Regions from separate parts of the Providencia sp. 2.29 genome, predicted to be linked through region 3. Evidence: predicted binding sites of a transcription regulator. Region 3 holds the regulator's gene; each other region holds the start of a gene.
What was found. Region 3 encodes ArgR, which controls arginine synthesis, uptake and breakdown. Its sites were predicted from a motif close to ANTGAATAAAAATACANT; they were not measured.
Positions count from the first base shown of each region.

Region 1: the regulator ArgR is predicted to act here: its motif matches at 3,100-3,117, upstream of argA (amino-acid N-acetyltransferase).
Region 2: the regulator ArgR is predicted to act here: its motif matches at 4,383-4,400, upstream of argC (N-acetyl-gamma-glutamyl-phosphate reductase).

Region 1 covers NZ_CP065420.1:3,632,226-3,638,561, reverse strand. Annotated here, with positions in the region: gene recD (exodeoxyribonuclease V subunit alpha) at 1-1,048, shown strand, start outside; gene I3B46_RS17185 (hypothetical protein) at 1,099-1,668, shown strand; gene argA (amino-acid N-acetyltransferase) at 1,722-3,065, opposite strand; gene amiC (N-acetylmuramoyl-L-alanine amidase AmiC) at 3,312-4,562, shown strand; tRNA gene I3B46_RS17170 (tRNA-Met) at 4,659-4,735, opposite strand; tRNA gene I3B46_RS17165 (tRNA-Met) at 4,765-4,841, opposite strand; tRNA gene I3B46_RS17160 (tRNA-Met) at 4,873-4,949, opposite strand; gene mltA (murein transglycosylase A) at 5,289-6,336, shown strand, end outside.
Region 2 covers NZ_CP065420.1:4,380,448-4,386,783, forward strand. Annotated here, with positions in the region: gene argH (argininosuccinate lyase) at 1-1,156, opposite strand, end outside; gene I3B46_RS20885 (argininosuccinate synthase) at 1,235-2,455, opposite strand; gene argB (acetylglutamate kinase) at 2,534-3,310, opposite strand; gene argC (N-acetyl-gamma-glutamyl-phosphate reductase) at 3,341-4,345, opposite strand; gene argE (acetylornithine deacetylase) at 4,447-5,601, shown strand; gene metF (methylenetetrahydrofolate reductase) at 5,830-6,336, shown strand, end outside.
Region 3 covers NZ_CP065420.1:4,204,546-4,210,881, reverse strand. Annotated here, with positions in the region: gene fbp (class 1 fructose-bisphosphatase) at 1-889, opposite strand, end outside; gene mpl (UDP-N-acetylmuramate:L-alanyl-gamma-D-glutamyl-meso-diaminopimelate ligase) at 1,192-2,571, shown strand; gene I3B46_RS19985 (DUF6122 family protein) at 2,749-3,135, opposite strand; gene argR (transcriptional regulator ArgR) at 3,213-3,683, opposite strand; gene mdh (malate dehydrogenase) at 4,233-5,171, shown strand; gene I3B46_RS19970 (helix-turn-helix domain-containing protein) at 5,250-5,522, opposite strand; gene I3B46_RS19965 (DNA-binding protein) at 6,038-6,336, shown strand, end outside.

The DNA of each region.
Region 1 (6,336 bases), 570 kb from region 3:
GGATATTTTGATTGTTGACGAGGCTTCCATGGTGGATTTACCCATGATGGGTAAATTAATCGAAGCCTTGCCAGTAAATGCCAAATTGATCTTTTTAGGGGATAAAGATCAATTAGCATCCGTCGAAGCGGGGGCTGTACTTGGAGATATTTGCCAATTTGCGGATCAAGGATATAGCCCCCAACGTGCCCAAGAATTGGCTCAACTGACAGGATACGCACTCGATCACTTTACATCAAATACAGGCCCTTTGATCAGAGATAGCCTCTGCCTACTGCGTAAAAGTTACCGTTTTTCGGCTTCTTCGGGTATCGGGCAGCTTGCTTTTGCGGTTAATGATGGAGATACCAAGCGTGCTGAAAAGTTATTAAACAGCACATTAAATGACGTGCATACTTATTTACAAGAAAGTGAGGATGATTATGCACAGATGTTGATAGCGGCATCTAATTTCTATCGAGATTATCTTCTATCAGTAAAAGCTAGACAGGATCCGGCTGAGATTTTATTTAAATTTAATCAATTTCGTTTGTTGACAGCTTTGAGAGATGGCCCATATGGTGTAACAGGGATAAACGAAAAATTAGAAAAACTGCTTCATCGACAGGGGCTTATTCATCGGCCATTAAACCAAATAAATAAACATTATGCAGGTAGGCCAATTATGATCAGCCGAAATGATAGTCCATTAGGGCTATTTAATGGCGATATAGGGATAATCCTGCCTGATGAAGAAGGGGCACTTAGAGCTTATTTTCAGTATCCCGATGGCTCAATTAAGGGGATCCAACCTAATCGGTTGCCTTTACATGAAACAGCATATGCAATGACTGTACATAAATCACAAGGTTCAGAGTTTGCTCATACCGCCTTAGTACTACCGAAGGTATATTCACCAGTCGTCACTCGAGAGCTTGTGTATACTGCAATAACTCGCGCCAAAAAAGAACTTTCTTTGTATTGCACGATTAAGATTTTACGCCGTGCCATTGAGACACCGACGAAACGACGTAGTGGCTTAGCAATACAGCTCATGAATGTAAAATAAACGTAGTAGCCTTGGCTACATAATTAGACTTAAATGCAAAAGGTAATAATATGGATACCCAGCCAACAACGACGGCAATAACAGTCACACTTAAAGCGAGAATTCAGCCAGAAAGACGTGCAGACTTAGAAGATGCCTTTATGCATGTTATGCAAAGTATGGAAAAAGATATTCATGTGACAGGTGGTGGCACGTTACTTTCAGACAATGGTGAAATTGATGAGTGTGATATTGAGTTATCTGTTGCAGAGGCGAATGATGAAAATATCAGCTTAATTATTCAATTGTTTTCATCCATGTTGGCGCCGAAAGGATCACGTTTAGTTATTCATGGTGAAGACATTGTGATTGAATTTGGTGATGAAGAAGGGTTAGCCCTTTATTTAAATGGTACTGATTTGCCCGACGAAGTTTATGAAAATAGCGATATTAACGATATTTTCGATAAATTAGACGAGGCTGTAGAAGATATTGGTGCGATCCATGGTGTGTGGGAAGGCCCTACAGAAACAGCGTTCTATTTCTATGGCGCATCATTTGCCGAAATGTCATCACTGCTACAACCTTTAATCGATAGCATACCGCTATGCCAAAAATCAAGAGTGGTACAAATCGCCTAGGTTGATTGACTAACCTGACAGTAAGTAAATTGTCAGGTTAGTCGAGCTAAAGCCTATTTATCGGCTTTTGCATGTAAATCTAGCATCAAAATTTTAGAACGGCGTTGGTAGTTATATAGCGCCTGTTTTTTCAATGGCAACATCTCAATCTCTGCGGGAATAAAGCCCCTTTCTTGGAACCAATGAATACTACGTGTGGTTAAAACAAATAGCTTTGCTAACCCTAATTGCTTAGCCTGTAGGGAAACTCGATGTAAAAGTTCTTCTCCCCGCGAAGAGCTACGGTAGTCAGGATGCACGGCGACACAAGCCATTTCCCCCAGTTTTTCTTCGGGGTAAGGGTAGAGAGCCGCACAAGCAATCACTAAGTTATCTCGTTCAATGATCGTAAATTTATCGATTTCCATCTCAAGTTGCTCCCGTGAACGTCTTACAAGGATGCCTTGCTGCTCAAGAGGGCGAATTAACTCAAGAATACCGCCGATATCATTAATATTAGCACGACGGATTTGTTCGGCGCTTTCCATGACAATTTGCGTACCAATGCCATCGCGCGAAAAGAGCTCTTGGATTAGCGAGCCATCTTCTTGATAACTTAATAAATGGCTGCGACGAACACCGCGGCGGCAAGCTTTCGCCGCGCCACGTAAAAAGCGCACAGTACCTGAATAATAATCCCCTTCGGATTCCAGCTCTTGGATCCTATCTTCGGCTTCATCGGGAAATAATTCTGATAAAATATTGCCATCTTTATCAGCGACTCCTTGTGAAGAACAAAAGCCGATTAACTTTTCAGCCTTCATTTTCACTGCGAGTTGAGTGGCTATTTCCTCAGAAGTGAGATTAAAACTTTCACCAGTAACAGACACGGCAACCGGACCAATAAGTACGATAGAGCCATTATCCAGTTGTTTATTGATAGCATCTTCATCAATGCGGCGGATACGCCCGCTATGGCAGTAATCAACGCCATCATCCACACCGAGTGGTTGCGCGATCACAAAGTTACCGCTGACAACACTAATATGAGCGCCTTGTAAAGGTGTGTTACTCAGACTCATCGATAAACGAGCCGTAATATCAAGTAATAAGGCACCAGAGGCTTGCTTAACGTATTCAAGTGTATTCGCATCCGTTACGCGGGTATGTTTATGATAAACAGCCTCATAATTATGCTCGGCTAAAATATCTTCGATTTGAGGGCGAGCGCCGTAAACTACGATAATGCGGATACCAAGACTATGTAATAATCCTATATCATTGATAATACTCGGAAAATTCTCATGCGCAATTGCTTCTCCACCAAGCATAATAATAAATGTTTTGCCGCGGTGGGCATTGATATAAGGAACCGAATGGCGAAACTCATCTACCAATTCGGTGCTGCGCTCTTTCATAACCACCCTCTTAACTGAATTTTTATTCGCTATTAATGTATTTTTATTCTTTTTAGCGATAAATATCAAGCAAAATATAGGATAAGACTTGTAACATTTTTATTATTTGGGTTTACATATCTCTATATTTAAATGTGTATTCTTGATGACAGTATGCGAATGATTCGCTAGAGTTTATGTTTCTGGCCTCTATTTGGCTTTTGTTCTAAAATCACCTGATATTCAGTTTTAGGTTCGGAATTATTGATGAGTCACCCAGATCACTGTCCATCTAAACGCCGCCTTTTACAAGGAGCGGCAGCGGTTATGTTGCTTAGTGTCAGCCCATTTGGCTTTGCTGCGAATACAAATGTGATCGCAGTACGTATCTGGCCTGCATCAAGTTATACGCGCGTGACGCTAGAATCGAGTGCTCCATTAAAATATCGCCAGTTGGTACTGCATAACCCTGAACGCATCGTTATCGATTTGGAAGGGGTACAGCTGAACAACATTCTGAAGCAGATGGGAACTCAAATCCAATCTCGCGACCCGCATTTAAAATTAGTACGGGTCGGGCAGTTTGATCCAAAAACAGTGCGTCTTGTTTTTGAAGTCAAAAATAAAGTCAGCCCACAGATTTTTACTATCGCGCCCGTTGCTGAATTTAAAAACCGTTTGGTGTTAGATTTCTATCCGGGTAAAGGGGTAGAAACATCGGACGATCCATTGCTTGCCTTATTGGAAGATTATAATAAAGGCGATTTAGAAGAGAAAATGCCTGCTCAGGCGAAGAAACCGGGTAAAGCAGGTCGAGATCGCCCCATTATTATTATGATTGACCCAGGGCATGGGGGGGAAGATCCCGGCGCAATGGGGAAATACAAAACGCGAGAAAAAGATGTGGTTTTACAAATCGCTCGCCGTTTGAAAGCGTTAATCGATAAAGATCCCAAAATGCGTGCCTATATGACTCGTAACGAGGATGTATTTATTCCATTGAAGGTTAGGGTCGCTAAGGCTCGAAAAATGCAGGCAGACTTGTTTGTTTCGATTCACGCTGATGCCTTTACCAATCGCTCAGCTCACGGTTCATCTGTGTTTGCCTTATCGACTAAAGGTGCCACCAGTAATACCGCTCGTTACCTCGCTCAGACACAGAACGAGGCTGACTTAATTGGTGGGGTGAGCAAAAGTGGTGATGTTTACCTTGACCATACCATGCTTGATTTAGTGCAAACAGCAACCATTAATGACAGCCTCAAATTTGGTGATGAGGTTTTAAAGCGCATGGGCAAAGTCAATCGGCTACATAAAAATAAAGTTGATCAGGCAGGCTTTGCGGTATTGAAGGCGCCGGAGATCCCTTCAATCTTGGTTGAAACAGCCTTTATCAGTAACTTAGAAGAAGAGCGTAAATTGAAAACCGCGAAGTTCCAGCAGCAGATGGCGGAATCTATCTTCCAAGGGATTAAAGCCTATTTTCGTAATGGCGGCGAATTAGCGATTAGAAATTAGTCGCTAGAATAAAATCGATAAATTAGAAAAGGTGACTGGCTGAAAAGTGAGTTGCCTTTTTTATTATTGCATTGATTTAATAGGAAAAATAAGAATTGGTTGCGGGGGCCGGATTTGAACCAACGACCTTCGGGTTATGAGCCCGACGAGCTACCAAGCTGCTCCACCCCGCGACTGAAGAGGTAAATATAACAGGGGATATTGGTTGCGGGAGCCGGATTTGAACCGACGACCTTCGGGTTATGAGCCCGACGAGCTACCAGGCTGCTCCATCCCGCGCCTGAAATATTTTTGATACTAATTTGAAGATTGGTTGCGGGGGCCGGATTTGAACCGACGACCTTCGGGTTATGAGCCCGACGAGCTACCAAGCTGCTCCACCCCGCGTCCGATAGCGGGCACTATACTCGGGATGAGATCTGATGCAAGTTTTTTTGTGTATTTTTTTCAAATTTCCGCATAGATAGAACAAAATATACACTCAATGGTCAAATATTAATCATTTTAATGGAGCGGTGAGATTGATTAACAGGCAATAGGCTAAATCCTTTTTTTAGAGTCGATGATAAAAAATAAATGTGAATTATCCATTGCGGGGAAAAATAATAACCAGTAATAAGTCCACAATTTGTACGGCGATAGGAGAGTAAGTATTTTTAGCCGTTTCATTCTTTATGTGGGTTTGCTATTGTGCGCTTCATATTGGATTGGAGTGGGCGGTATAACATGAAATTATGGCAAAAATGGTGTGTAGCAGGTGCGTTTGTATCTTTACTTGTTGGCTGTCAATCTCACCCGACAGATCAAGGGCAGCAGTATAAAGATGGACGTTTAAAGCAAGATCTTCAGCAAGTAAGCCAAGTAAATGTTCAAGGGCGCCCAATCAATTCACAAGATTTTTATCGGCAAGTTAATGAAATCAAGAATGCGTCACCGCGTTTGTTTCAAGGTAACAATGATACCTATCATGCGATTGAAAACTGGCTAGTTGCAGGGGGAGATCCTAAAAAACTGGCGAGTTTCAACTTAACCGCCTTTCAAATGGAAGGGGTGGATAATTATGGTAACGTACAATTTACTGGGTATTACACGCCGGTTATCCAAGCTCGCCGTACCAAACAGGGGGAATTTCAGCACCCACTTTATGCAATGCCACCTAAAGGGAAAAAACGCCTCCCCAGCCGAGCCGCGATATACAATGGTGCTTTAAGCGATAAACTCATTCTAGCCTACAGTAACTCCGCCATGGATAACTTTATGATGGAAGTTCAAGGTAGCGGCTATGTGGATTTTGGTGATGGTAGCCCGCTGAATTTCTTTGGTTATGCGGGGAAAAATGGGCATGCTTATAAGAGCATAGGTAAAGTGCTTGTCGATCGTGGTGAAGTGCCGTTAGAGAAAATGTCACTGCAAGCGATCCACGATTGGGCGAATAGCCATAGCGAACAAGAAGTGCGCGAATTACTCGAACAAAATGCTTCCTTTGTTTTCTTCAAACCACAATCATTTGTTCCTGTCAGAGGCGCTAGTGCAGTACCGTTAATTGCTAAAGCATCAGTCGCATCGGATAAAACACTTATTCCGCCAGGCACAGCGCTATTAGCAGAAATACCTGTACTTGATAATGCAGGGAAATTTACGGGACGCTATGAAATGCGTATGATGATTGCCCTAGATGTTGGTGGTGCAATTAAAGGACATCATTTCGATATCTATCATGGAACAGGTCATGAAGCAGGTAGAATGGCCGGTTTTTATAATCATTACGGAAGAG
Region 2 (6,336 bases), 180 kb from region 3:
GGTGAGATTCACGGAAAGGAACGCCTTTAGCAACAAGGTAATCCGCCAGCTCAGTAGCATTGGCATAGCCTTGTTTTGCGGCTTCTTCACAACGATTTCGACGAATTTGAATACCATCAAGCACCAGAGCCGCCATATGGAGACAGTCTAACCAAGTATCAAGAGCGTCGAACAATCCTTCTTTGTCCTCTTGCATATCTTTATTGTAGGCTAGCGGTAATCCTTTTAAGGTCATCATCATTCCTGTTAATGCCCCTTGTACACGACCACACTTACCACGGATCAACTCAAGTGCATCAGGATTTTTCTTTTGTGGCATTAATGAAGAGCCTGAAGTGACTTTATCTGAAAGTTCAACAAACCCCGCCTCACCACTGTTAAAGAAAATAAGATCCTCTGCAAAACGGGATAAATGCACCATACCAATACTTGCATCGGATAATAATTCGAGAACATGATCCCTATCTGAAACTGTATCAAGGCTATTACGCGTTGCCGATGAGAAACCTAGCCACGATGCCAGTTGCTCACGGTCGATATCATAAGCAGTTCCCGCTAAAGCCCCACAACCTAGCGGACTAACATCTAAACGTTTTAATGTATCTTTTAGACGACTTTCATCACGCGCTAACATTTCACTATACGCTAAACACCAATGAGCAAAAGTCACTGGTTGTGCACGTTGCAAGTGGGTATAACCGGGCATGACCGCATCTTGGTTATTTTCCGCGGTGATCACTAACGCTTTTTGCAGTTCTACCACAGCTTCTAACAATAGCGCGACTTGATCTTTACACCATAATTTTAAATCGGTGGCAACTTGGTCGTTACGACTACGTCCAGTGTGCAGTTTTTTACCTAAATCACCTACTTTATCAATCAGTTTACCTTCAACCCAGCTATGAATATCCTCAGCATCGCTCTGTAAAATGCGCTCAGGATCATCTTGCACCTCTTTTAATAAGGCATTTAGCGCTTGCTCAAGAGATTGCTGCTCCGCCTCTGATAGCACCCCAACAGTGACCAACGCTTTTGACCATGCAACCGAACCAATAATGTCTTGCTGCGCTAAGCGATAATCGAAACGCAATGAATCATTAAATTGTTTAAACCGCTGATCGGCTTCTTGACTAAAACGTCCACCCCAAAGTGCCATAACTGATCCCTATCTGATTGATAAAATAAATGTGATACCCGACAGCAAATAGCTGTCGGGAAGTGTACATCAATAAAACTATTTCGCTTTGTTCTGCCCTTTTAGCGCACGAATACGCGACGAAAGAGAATACAAACGGATAAAGCCACCAGCATGGCTGTGATCATAAACTTCATCTTCACCAAATGTTGCGAACTCTTCAGAATATAAGCTGTTATCTGCTTTTTTCTGGATAGCAGTTACTTGGCCTTTATACAATTTCAGAACCACTTCACCAGTAACGTCTTGCGCTAAAGATTCTGCTGCTGCTTGCAGTGAATGACGCAAAGGCGCAAACCAACGACCATCATAAACCACGTAGGACATTTCTAAGCCTAGTTGCTCACGCCATTTAAAGCTGTCGCGATCGAGAACGAGTTGCTCAATGCCACGTAAAGCAGCCATCATGATGGTGCCTCCTGGGGTTTCGTAACAGCCACGAGACTTCATACCAACTAAACGGTTTTCAACAATATCAATACGGCCGACGCCATGTTTAGCACCGAGGACGTTTAAAGCTTCAAGACATCCCAGCGGAGATAATGTTTGGCCATTAACAGAAACCACTTCCCCTTGTTTCACACCGACAGTCACTAGCTCTGCTTCATCTGGTGCATCTTTCGGATCGACCGTCCAGACCCAGCAATCTTGGTTTGCCGCATTCCATGTGCTTTCTAATACGCCGCCTTCGGTAGAAATATGCCATGCGTTTTCATCACGACTATAAATTTTTTCTAAACTGGCTGTCGTTGGAATATGACGCTCTTTCAGGTAATCCAATAGGGCTTCACGCGAACGCAAATCCCACTCACGCCATGGCGCAACAACTTTTAGCTGTGGCGCAAGTGCGCTATAAGTGCTTTCAAAACGCACTTGGTCATTTCCTTTACCTGTTGCGCCATGCGCTACCGCGTCGGCACCAACTTTCAGAGCCAGTTCAACCTGTGCCTTAGCAATAATAGGACGTGCCATTGAAGTCCCTAACAGGTAGCTTCCCTCATAGAGCGCGCCAGTTTTCAATACTGGGTAGATATACTCTTTGACAAACTCTTCACGTAGATCGACCACATGGCATTCCGATGCACCTGATTGCAATGCTTTTTGCTCAACGCCAACGAGATCTTCTCTGTCTTGTCCTACATCGGCAACGAAAGCAACCACTTCGCAATCATCATAGTTTTCTTTTAACCATGGAATAATTGCCGATGTATCTAGACCACCTGAATATGCTAATACAATTTTTTTAATGCCCTTTTTCATAACTTACCTATCCCGATTCCGCTCAATTAAAAAGTTTTCATTCATTCTTGGTGGTCGCGCCAACCAAACGCATCCGCTTTAGGATGCTAAAATCCGTGTGCCAATAGCAGTACCGTTAAATAGAGCTGGTAGTTGCTCTGCATGACGCCAACTGGCGATATCGACAGGACGTTGCAATGTTTTGGCTGCCTCTAATGCGGCATTAACTTTTACGATCATGCCGTCCGTGATAATGCCTTGCTCAATTAACTTCTGTGCTTTTTCCGTTGTCATTTCATTAATTTTTTGACCCTTACCATCAAGGATGCCACTGACATCTGATAGCAATACGAGATCCGCATTTAACGCTTGTGCGATGGCTGTTGCGGCTTGGTCGGCATTAACATTCATCAATAACCCTTCTTCGGTCACGCCGATGGAACTAATGATTGGTAAATAGCCTGCACCGAGTAAAAGCTGTAATAATTTAGCGTCACCCGGCTTTGCATCGCCGACATGCCCAAGTTCGTCATTTAATTGAGTGACGACAGCACTTTGCCCATCCCCCAAAGATAACCCTACTGCTTGTAACTGATATTTCGTTGCCCACGCCAACAATGTTTTATTGGCGGTGCCAGCCAACGCGCCTGTGATAATGTCTATCTGATCAGCAGGCGTCACACGCAATCCTTGCTTTTTAACCACCGGTAGTTGCAGCTTTTGCATTAGCTCATCCACCAAGCAACCACCACCATGCACGATCACTAAAGGTCGTTGATGAGATTGACGATAGGTTTGTAATGCATTAAACAATCTTTCAAGCGCTTCTTCGCTATCGAGTAATACACCGCCCAATTTAATCACTAATGGTTGCATGGGGTTTATCCTTAAATAAGTTCGTTGGCACTAAAATAGTGATTGCGTTTCATTGAAACCGAAACGAATATTCATGCACTGCACAGCTTGCGCGGCAGCCCCTTTTAATAGGTTATCTTCTGTTCCGACTAAGATCAGGTGCTCACCTTTTAACACAAAGCCGATATCACAAAACGGTGTGCCTACCACTGATTTCAGGGCAGGAACACCTTTTTCATACAAACGGACTAATGGCTTATTTTGATAAGCATCTTTGAATACTTGACGAATTTGTTCGTCTGTCACTCCGCGATTCACTTTGCAGGTAATGGTGGCCAAAATACCGCGTGAAAAATTCCCCAAGTGCGGAGTAAAAATAACTTCACGACCTAAATGGGTTGCAATTTCGGGTTGATGGCGATGCGTGAAGATGCCATAGGGTTGTAAACTCACTTCACAAAAACTGTTAGTCATTGACGCCTTACGACCTGCCCCAGAAACACCACTCGTCGCATTAATCACTGGCCACATATGGTCATCGAGTAACTTGGCGTCGATCAGTGGTTTTAGTGCTAATTGAGAAACCGTTGGATAACACCCCGGCACGGCAATTAACTGTGCTTGACGAATTTTATCGGCTTGCCACTCAGCTAAACCGTAAACTGCTTGATTTAACCACTGACTGTTTGTATGTTCGAAACCATAATATTTCGGATAGAAAGCGGCATCTTGAACACGATAAGCCCCAGACAGATCAAATACGACACACCCTGCTTCTAGGAACTGAGGCGCAATGTCATGGCTAACTTCGTGAGCGGTTGCAAGAAAGACAACATCAATACCTTGTGCCGCGGCTGCAACATCGGTTAATGGCAACACGGGCATATCGATAATGCCTTTATACTGGGGATGCAACTCAGAGAAGCACTTACCTGCATCAGCACTTTGCGCTGAAACCATCAATCCCTGAAGGTTTATTTCAGGATGACGCTGCAGATAGGCTGCCAATTCCGCTCCAGTATAACCACTGGCCCCGATAATGAGTGTGTTCAACATAGATTTCTACCTTGTGCTCGTGACCCAAACAGTTTAATGTGTATTTTTATTCAAATAAAGTGCATGAATATTGATACTATTATGGATAAAGGCTGTCAACAGTGAATATTAAATTACCTGCATTTATTGAGATTTATCGCCAATTAATTGCCACTCCTTCTATCAGTGCTACTGATGCGCAACTCGATCAGAGTAATAAAGCCTTAGTAGAATTACTGGGTGGATGGCTGGAAACCCTCGGATTTACGGTCAATATTCAACCTGTACCGGATACCCGTGATAAATACAACCTACTTGCCTCAATAGGGGAAGGAAATGGCGGCCTAATGCTGTGTGGGCATACCGATACAGTTCCTTTTGATGAAGGGCGTTGGAGTAAAAACCCTTTTGCGCTATCAGAGCATGACGGCAAGTTATACGGTCTCGGCACTGCCGACATGAAAGGTTTTTTCGCTTTCATTGTCGATGCCTTACGTGATATTGATACCCGTAAATTAACTCGCCCATTGCATATACTTGCAACCGCAGATGAAGAAACCTCAATGGCAGGCGCGCGTTACTTTGCAGCCAGTACACAACTTCGTCCTGATTTTGCCATTATTGGGGAGCCGACCTCATTACAACCGATACGTGCGCACAAAGGGCATATTTCGAATGCCATCCGTATTACGGGGCAATCAGGTCATTCAAGCGACCCAGAAAGAGGCGTGAATGCTATCGAATTAATGCATGAGTCTATTTCACATCTGATGACGCTACGTAATACATTAAAAGAGCGTTATAACAATCCTGCTTTTGTGATCCCTTACCCGACGATGAATTTTGGTCATATTCATGGGGGTGATGCGGCTAACCGTATTTGTGGATGCTGTGAATTACATATGGATATTCGTCCATTGCCGGGGCTGACCTTGCAAGATTTGGATGAGCTATTAAATGAGACGTTGGAGCCTGTAAAAGCAAGATGGCCAGGACGCTTAACAATTGAGTCTCTCCATCCCCCTATTCCTGGGTATGAGTGCCCAACGGATCATAAAATGGTGGCTGTGATTGAACAGTTACTGGGTCAGAAAGCTGAGACGGTCAACTATTGCACTGAAGCGCCGTTTATTCAGGCGCTATGTCCGACACTTGTGCTCGGCCCTGGCTCGATTGAGCAAGCGCATCAACCTGATGAGTTTATCGATATGAAATTTATTGAACCGACTCGCCAACTGCTCAGCCAACTGATCGAACATTTCTGCCTGACTGAATAAAAATGTGTTGCGCGCAATAACTTCGGGTTATTGCGCCATTTGTTAACATGAATTTTTTTCCAGTTACGACTGAAAAACCCTCACAACACTATTTCATTTAAGTGTTGACTCTGCATGAATATCCGGTAATCTTTGTTTAGACGTCTAAACGTATAGACACTTAAATGGATATAATAAACTATCGATACCATAATGGTTTCGCTATATACAAAGTCATGAGGTCAGGGTATGAGTTTCTTTCACGCAAATCAGCGCGAAGCGCTAAATCAAAATTTAGCTGAATTAGATGGACAAATTAATGTCTCTTTTGAATTTTTTCCGCCGCGCACTGAAGAGATGGAACAGACCCTTTGGAAATCTATTGATAGGTTGAAAAACCTCAAACCAAAATTTGTCTCTGTTACTTATGGCGCAAACTCAGGTGAGCGTGATAGAACCCATAGCATTATTAAAGATATCAAAGAAAAAACAGGGTTAATCGCTGCGCCTCATTTAACCTGTATCGATGCAACACGCGATGAACTCAGAGAAATAGCACGTGATTATTGGAACAGCGGTATCCGCCAAATTGTTGCATTACGCGGTGATCTCCCCGATAACAGCCGTAAGCCAGATATGTATGCAGCCGATCTCGTTGAGCTGCTCAAAGCAGAGGCAGATTTTGATATCTCCGTAGCGGCTTATCCCGAAGTGCACCCTGAGGCCAAAAGTGCACAGGCTGACTTAATTAGTTTG
Region 3 (6,336 bases):
CACGTCCGTTACTTGCTTTACCGCCTGCTTGTTCTGCAAGGAACGCAATTGGGTTGCATTCGTACAGTAAGCGGAGCTTACCATTTGGATGGCTTGCCGTGCTTGGGTAGATATAGATGCCGCCTTTAAGCAAGTTACGGTGGAAATCCGCAACCAGCGAGCCAATGTAGCGAGTCGTATAAGGGCGACCTGTCGCTTCATCTTGTTCTTGGCAGTATTTAATGTATTTTTTCACGCCCATAGGGAACTTGATGTAGTTACCTTCGTTGATTGAATACATTTTTCCTTCTGTTGGGAACATCACTTTTTCGTGAGAGAGGCAGAAGACACCAAGTGATGGATCATAGGTAAAGGCATGTACGCCACATCCTGTGGTATACACCAACATGGTGGATGAACCGTAAACGACGTAACCTGCCGCGACTTGACGATGACCCGGTTGCAAGAAGTCAGCTTCAGTCACCGGTTGGCCAATTGGGGTAATACGATGGTAGATAGAGAAGATTGTTCCGACGGAAACGTTTACATCGATATTCGAAGAACCATCCAGTGGATCCATTAATACGACATATTTCGCGTTTTCTGCACGATCGCCTTCGAAAATGACGATTTCATCTTCTTCTTCGGAGGCAATACCAGCTACTTCCCCGCGAGCTTTCAAAGCGGCTTTTAATTTTTCGTTTGCATACAGGTCAAGCTTCATCTGGACTTCACCTTGGACATTCGACACACCGCTTGTGCCAAGAATGTCTACAAGTCCAGCTTTGTTAATATCACGATGGATAATTTTAGCGCCCAGTTTGATTGCTGACAGTAATGCGGTCAGTTCTCCTGTTGCATGAGGAAAATCTTGTTGCTTATCGACGATGAATTCGCCTAATGTTTTCATGACGAAGGTCCTGAATATAATTGACAGAGGTTTGCAGGGGGGAATTGTACCCTTGCGCGTGGAGTTAATCTATACCCTTGATACGTTGTACCGCCGCGATGTGGGCCGTATTTTGTTACCTAAGTCACATACTTGAGCATGTACTCTTGGGATAACAGTAACTGGCTCTTGTTGCCGCGTTTGGATCATTTTGGGAATACTCTGCCTATTTTTCCCTGTATTTAATTCGAATTTTTTGTCTATATAAACCTAACGTTGATGGGTAGAATAGTGACAAACCTCATGCTATTGGATGGAAAATAATGCACATACATATTTTGGGTATCTGCGGTACGTTTATGGGGAGCTTGGCAATACTGGCTCGCTCCCTCGGGCATAAAGTAACAGGCTCCGATGCAAACGTGTACCCTCCGATGAGTACCTTACTAGAAAAGCAAGGTATTGAACTCATTCAGGGCTATGACCCTAGTCAGCTAGAACCAGCACCTGATATGGTCGTTATTGGTAATGCGATGACGCGTGGTAACCCTTGTGTTGAAGCGGTATTGGAAAAAGGCCTCACTTATACATCTGGTCCACAATGGCTACATGATCATGTACTTCCTGAACGCTGGGTACTCGCTGTCGCGGGCACCCATGGTAAAACAACCACGGCGGGGATGCTTGCTTGGATCTTAGAAGATTGCGGTTATAAACCAGGGTTTTTAATTGGAGGCGTGCCAGGGAACTTTGAAGTATCAGCCCAATTAGGGGAAAGTCCCTTTTTTGTGATTGAAGCTGATGAGTATGATTGCGCGTTTTTCGATAAGCGTTCGAAATTTGTACACTACAGTCCAAGAACGCTGGTGCTCAATAACCTTGAGTTCGACCATGCCGATATTTTTGAAAATTTAGAAGCCATCCAAAAACAGTTCCACCATCTTGTTCGTATTGTGCCTGCTAGCGGTAAAATTTTCATGCCAGATAGCGATAATAACCTTAAACAGGTTATGACGATGGGCTGCTGGAGTGAGCAAGAGTTCGTCGGTGAACATGGTGAATGGCAAGCGAAAAAGCTGAACCACGATGGCAGCCAGTTCGAAGTCTATTATCAACAACAACGTGTGGGTGAAGTGAATTGGTCACAAGTGGGTAATCACAATATCCAAAATGCGTTGATGGCAATTGCCGCAGCACATCACGTAGGCGTGCCCGCCAAAGAAGCGTGCTTTGCTTTAGGTAAATTTATTAATGCTCGTCGCCGCCTTGAATTACGGGGGGTTGAGTATGGTGTCAGTGTTTATGATGATTTTGCTCATCATCCAACGGCGATCCTCGCAACACTGGAAGCGCTGCGCAGTAAAGTTGGGGGTACTTCCCGCATACTGGCGGTATTAGAGCCACGCTCTAATACTATGAAGTTAGGGGTTAATAAAAGTGATATTGCTCCGGCGTTAGGTCGTGCTGATGAAGTTTTCTTATTCCAGCCAAGCAATATTCCGTGGATGGTCACTGAAATTGCGGAAAAATGTGTTCAACCTGCCCGTTGGAGTGGTGATATTGATGCGTTGGCACAAATGGTCATTGAAACCGCTCAGCCTGGCGATCATATTCTTGTTATGAGTAATGGGGGTTTTGGTGATATCCACGGTAAGTTACTCGCCGGCTTAAAAAATAAAGCAGAGACAGAGTTAGACGACTAAATATAATGGCTGACGCAAAATGCCACTTCCCTTAACAGGACAGTGGCATTTTTTGTTTTTGGATAGTAGAAAACGTCTCGTATGTTATACGACTAAACCCAGTGAATGATATTGGTGAAATGCATTGGGTTAGCGCTGTAAAATCGCGCTCTTGGCGAGGTGTGCCGAGGCTAAATGTTAACTCGCCTCAATAAATTGGCGACTATAACAATAACTATACTGTAGCTCTTGTTTTAGGCTGCCCATGTAGCAATCTAAAGAATCTGTGCAGAGATGGAAAAGACAACCAACAGCGATAGCCTTTAATTTCCACGATGGCATCAAAAAGAGGATACAATAAGCGATTGCCGCCCAGAGAGTATGTAATGGGTGAAAACCAATGCCACAGCGATTAGGATCAAAAATTGGATCCGCAAGAAGATGGTCTAAATCAATCGCCATCGTGGCTATCATAAGCAGTGACGCTAATTTCCAATTTTTGCGCCAAAATAGATAACCGAAGAGAATGGGAACTAAAAAGTGAAATCCATAGTGCACAACGTTTCTGAATATCTCAAATATCACTTTGATAGCCCATCGTTTTTATATTCAATCGCGCACGAATGCGCGAATGGAATAGAAATTAAAAAATAAAAATGGATTTAAAGCTCTTGATCAAAGAGTGAAAGGATCGCTTCGTAAAGCTCTTTAGTTGTAAAATTATTCGCTGGTGTAGAGAAAATGGTATCATCCCCTGCGATACTGCCTAAGATCCCTTCCGCTTTCCCTAAAGAATCTAGCAAGCGTGCAATCAATTGTGCGGCGCCGGGGCTTGTTCTGATCACCACAACAGAATGGTTGTAATCGATATCCAGTACTAGGTTTTTTAATGGGCTAGTCGCCGTGGGAACGCCAGGCTCTGTGGGTAAGCAGTAGACCATTTCCATTTTTGCGTTGCGAGTGCGCACAGCACCGAACTTAGTCAGCATTCTGGAAATTTTTGATTGGTTGATATTTTCAAAGCCTTGCTCTTGCAGTGCGATAACAATTTCAGCCTGAGAGCTAAATTTTTCTTCTTTAAGCAGCGCTTTGAACGCTTTAACCAAGTCTTCTTGTTTAGACGGTGTACGCATAATTAACCCATCCTATGACAATAAATTGGTCTGTATTATCTGTAAATGTGAATTTTTATGCAACAAAATTGCGTTATGATGGTTTTGTATACGATGAAAAATGAAGGTTATTGTCTTTTTTATGCATAAAAAGAGAACATTGATGAAAGTTTAGTTTAGCAAAAGTTGATAAATAAAAATAATCAATAATCTTAATGGTTTATGCCTATATAAGAAGAAAATAGACCCAGTAGCATAGAGAGGTAATGCAATTTGTTGCCAAAAGGTGTAAATTTTTTGTTAATCACTTTGTGAATAACGGGATTATCAGCAGTAAAAACAATTTATTATGCAAAAATCAATAGTGATAAAAACTATTTGTTAAAAAAGTGCCCCTTATCTCATTAACAGATAAGGATTTTGTTTAGAATAGATGAAATCAGTGCGTAAGCCTATACACATTAATATGCTTCAACATCTGTTAATGAATTGTTTTTTATCAGTAATGTGTTTACTACATAACAAGATGAATCAATATACTTTTTTAAGTACAAATAAAGGAGTTTCAGAATGAAAGTTGCAGTCCTAGGCGCAGCAGGTGGTATTGGTCAGGCTCTGGCCCTTCTTCTTAAAAACCAGCTTCCAGCAGGTTCAGAACTCTCACTATATGACATCGCACCAGTAACTCCGGGTGTTGCTGCGGACCTTAGCCATATCCCAACTGACGTTAAAGTAGTTGGTTTCTCAGGTGAAGATGCGACTCCTGCACTGAAAGGCGCTGATGTTGTCCTGATCTCAGCAGGTGTTGCTCGTAAACCAGGTATGGATCGTTCAGACCTATTTAATGTTAACGCGGGTATTATTCGCAATTTGACTCAACAAATCGCTGATACTTGTCCAAAAGCATTAATCGGTATCATTACTAACCCAGTTAACACAACAGTGGCTATTGCGGCTGAAGTGCTGAAAAAAGCAGGCGTTTACGACAAAAACCGTCTATTCGGTGTAACGACTCTGGATATCATCCGTTCTAATACTTTCGTTGCTGAACTGAAAGGTAAGAAACCACACGAAATCGAAGTGCCTGTCATCGGTGGCCACTCAGGTGTTACTATCCTGCCTCTATTGTCTCAGATCCCAGGTGTTAGCTTCACCGATGAAGAAGTTGTTGCTCTGACTAAACGTATCCAAAACGCAGGTACTGAAGTTGTTGAAGCAAAAGCAGGTGGCGGATCTGCAACACTGTCAATGGGTCAAGCAGCAGCACGTCTAGGCCTGTCTCTGATCCGTGGCCTACAAGGTGAGCCAAATGTTATCGAATGTGTTTACACCGAAGGTGAAGGTGAACACGCTCGCTTCTTTGCTCAGCCAGTCCGTTTAGGTAAAAATGGTATCGAAGAGCATATCTCTTACGGCAAACTGAGTGAGTTTGAACAAAAAGCACTGAAAGACATGCTTGATGTACTGAGAAAAGATATCGAACTAGGTGAAAAATTCATTAATGGCTAATTGCTATTAATTTTCACTTATTTCTTAAGAAAACCGCTGTCCTGATATTGTTGGGGCAGCGGTTTTTTTTATATTCTTTCAGCTTGAGGTTGGGCTTTTTTCTCTTACTTTTCTTTCTAATAATTCACCTGTAATTGGATTGAAATAGCGGCTTGGCCATATCTCTGAAGGATGAATTCCGAGATAATTCGCAATAATCCATTCACCTTTAGGCCAAGGACGAGATAAGGCATTCGCCAGTGTGGAGGAGCTTAAACCTGCTTGTCGAGATATTGCTGCTAAAGTCGTTCCGCGTTTACGTAAAGCGGCAATTATATCTGCTGGATGCCAATCCGATTTCCGTAAGATCATTTTTTAGTCCTTTTTTTACTCAGAATCATGTAGAGTTAGTAGTACATCTAACAGGAGATTGTGATACATTCACTGCAATAGCCCTGTTATTGGAAATAAAATAACAGAAATTTTCCAAAATTATTTCTAATTTTTTCTAAAAATTCAGTTTTATGAAAGGAGTTTTATTTTTATGAAATATAAGAAAGATTTGGCATATATATTTGTGATTTTATCTAACATATTGAAAGTAAAAACTAACTAGTTTGGGTTATCTGTAAAAATCACATATTAATGATAGATGTTATAAGTACAGCTAATATATAAAGACGATCTCATGAAAAAAGATAACTGTGACCTCGTGTATATCCAATCTATTGTTATTAAAAGAAATTAAAATATACTTTACATGTATAACTCATAAATTAATTAATAATAAATATTAATAAAACAAAAAAGAAAAAGGTTATTGAGAAAATAAACACGTTTTTCAGCAATTATTATTAAATTGTAAATCGTGACTAGGAGGGTCAGGCATGCAAAAAGAATGGTTAACGGCGAAAGAGTTAGTTGGCTTAAAAGGACTCCCAATGACTACTCAAGGTATCAATGCGATGGCTCGTCGTGAAAACTGGTTATGCCGCAAGCGGCGGGGGATTCAAGGAAAGGCGTTGGAATATCATATTAATAGTTTGCCTGAAGGTTTATTTGAGCCCCTTTCTGTTTATGAAGCCCCTGCATTATATCAAGCAAAACATCATGATAATGCATTTATTTGGCAGGAAGTTTATCACCAGCTTTCCCCGGAAGAGCGTAACCTTATATTGGCATTTAT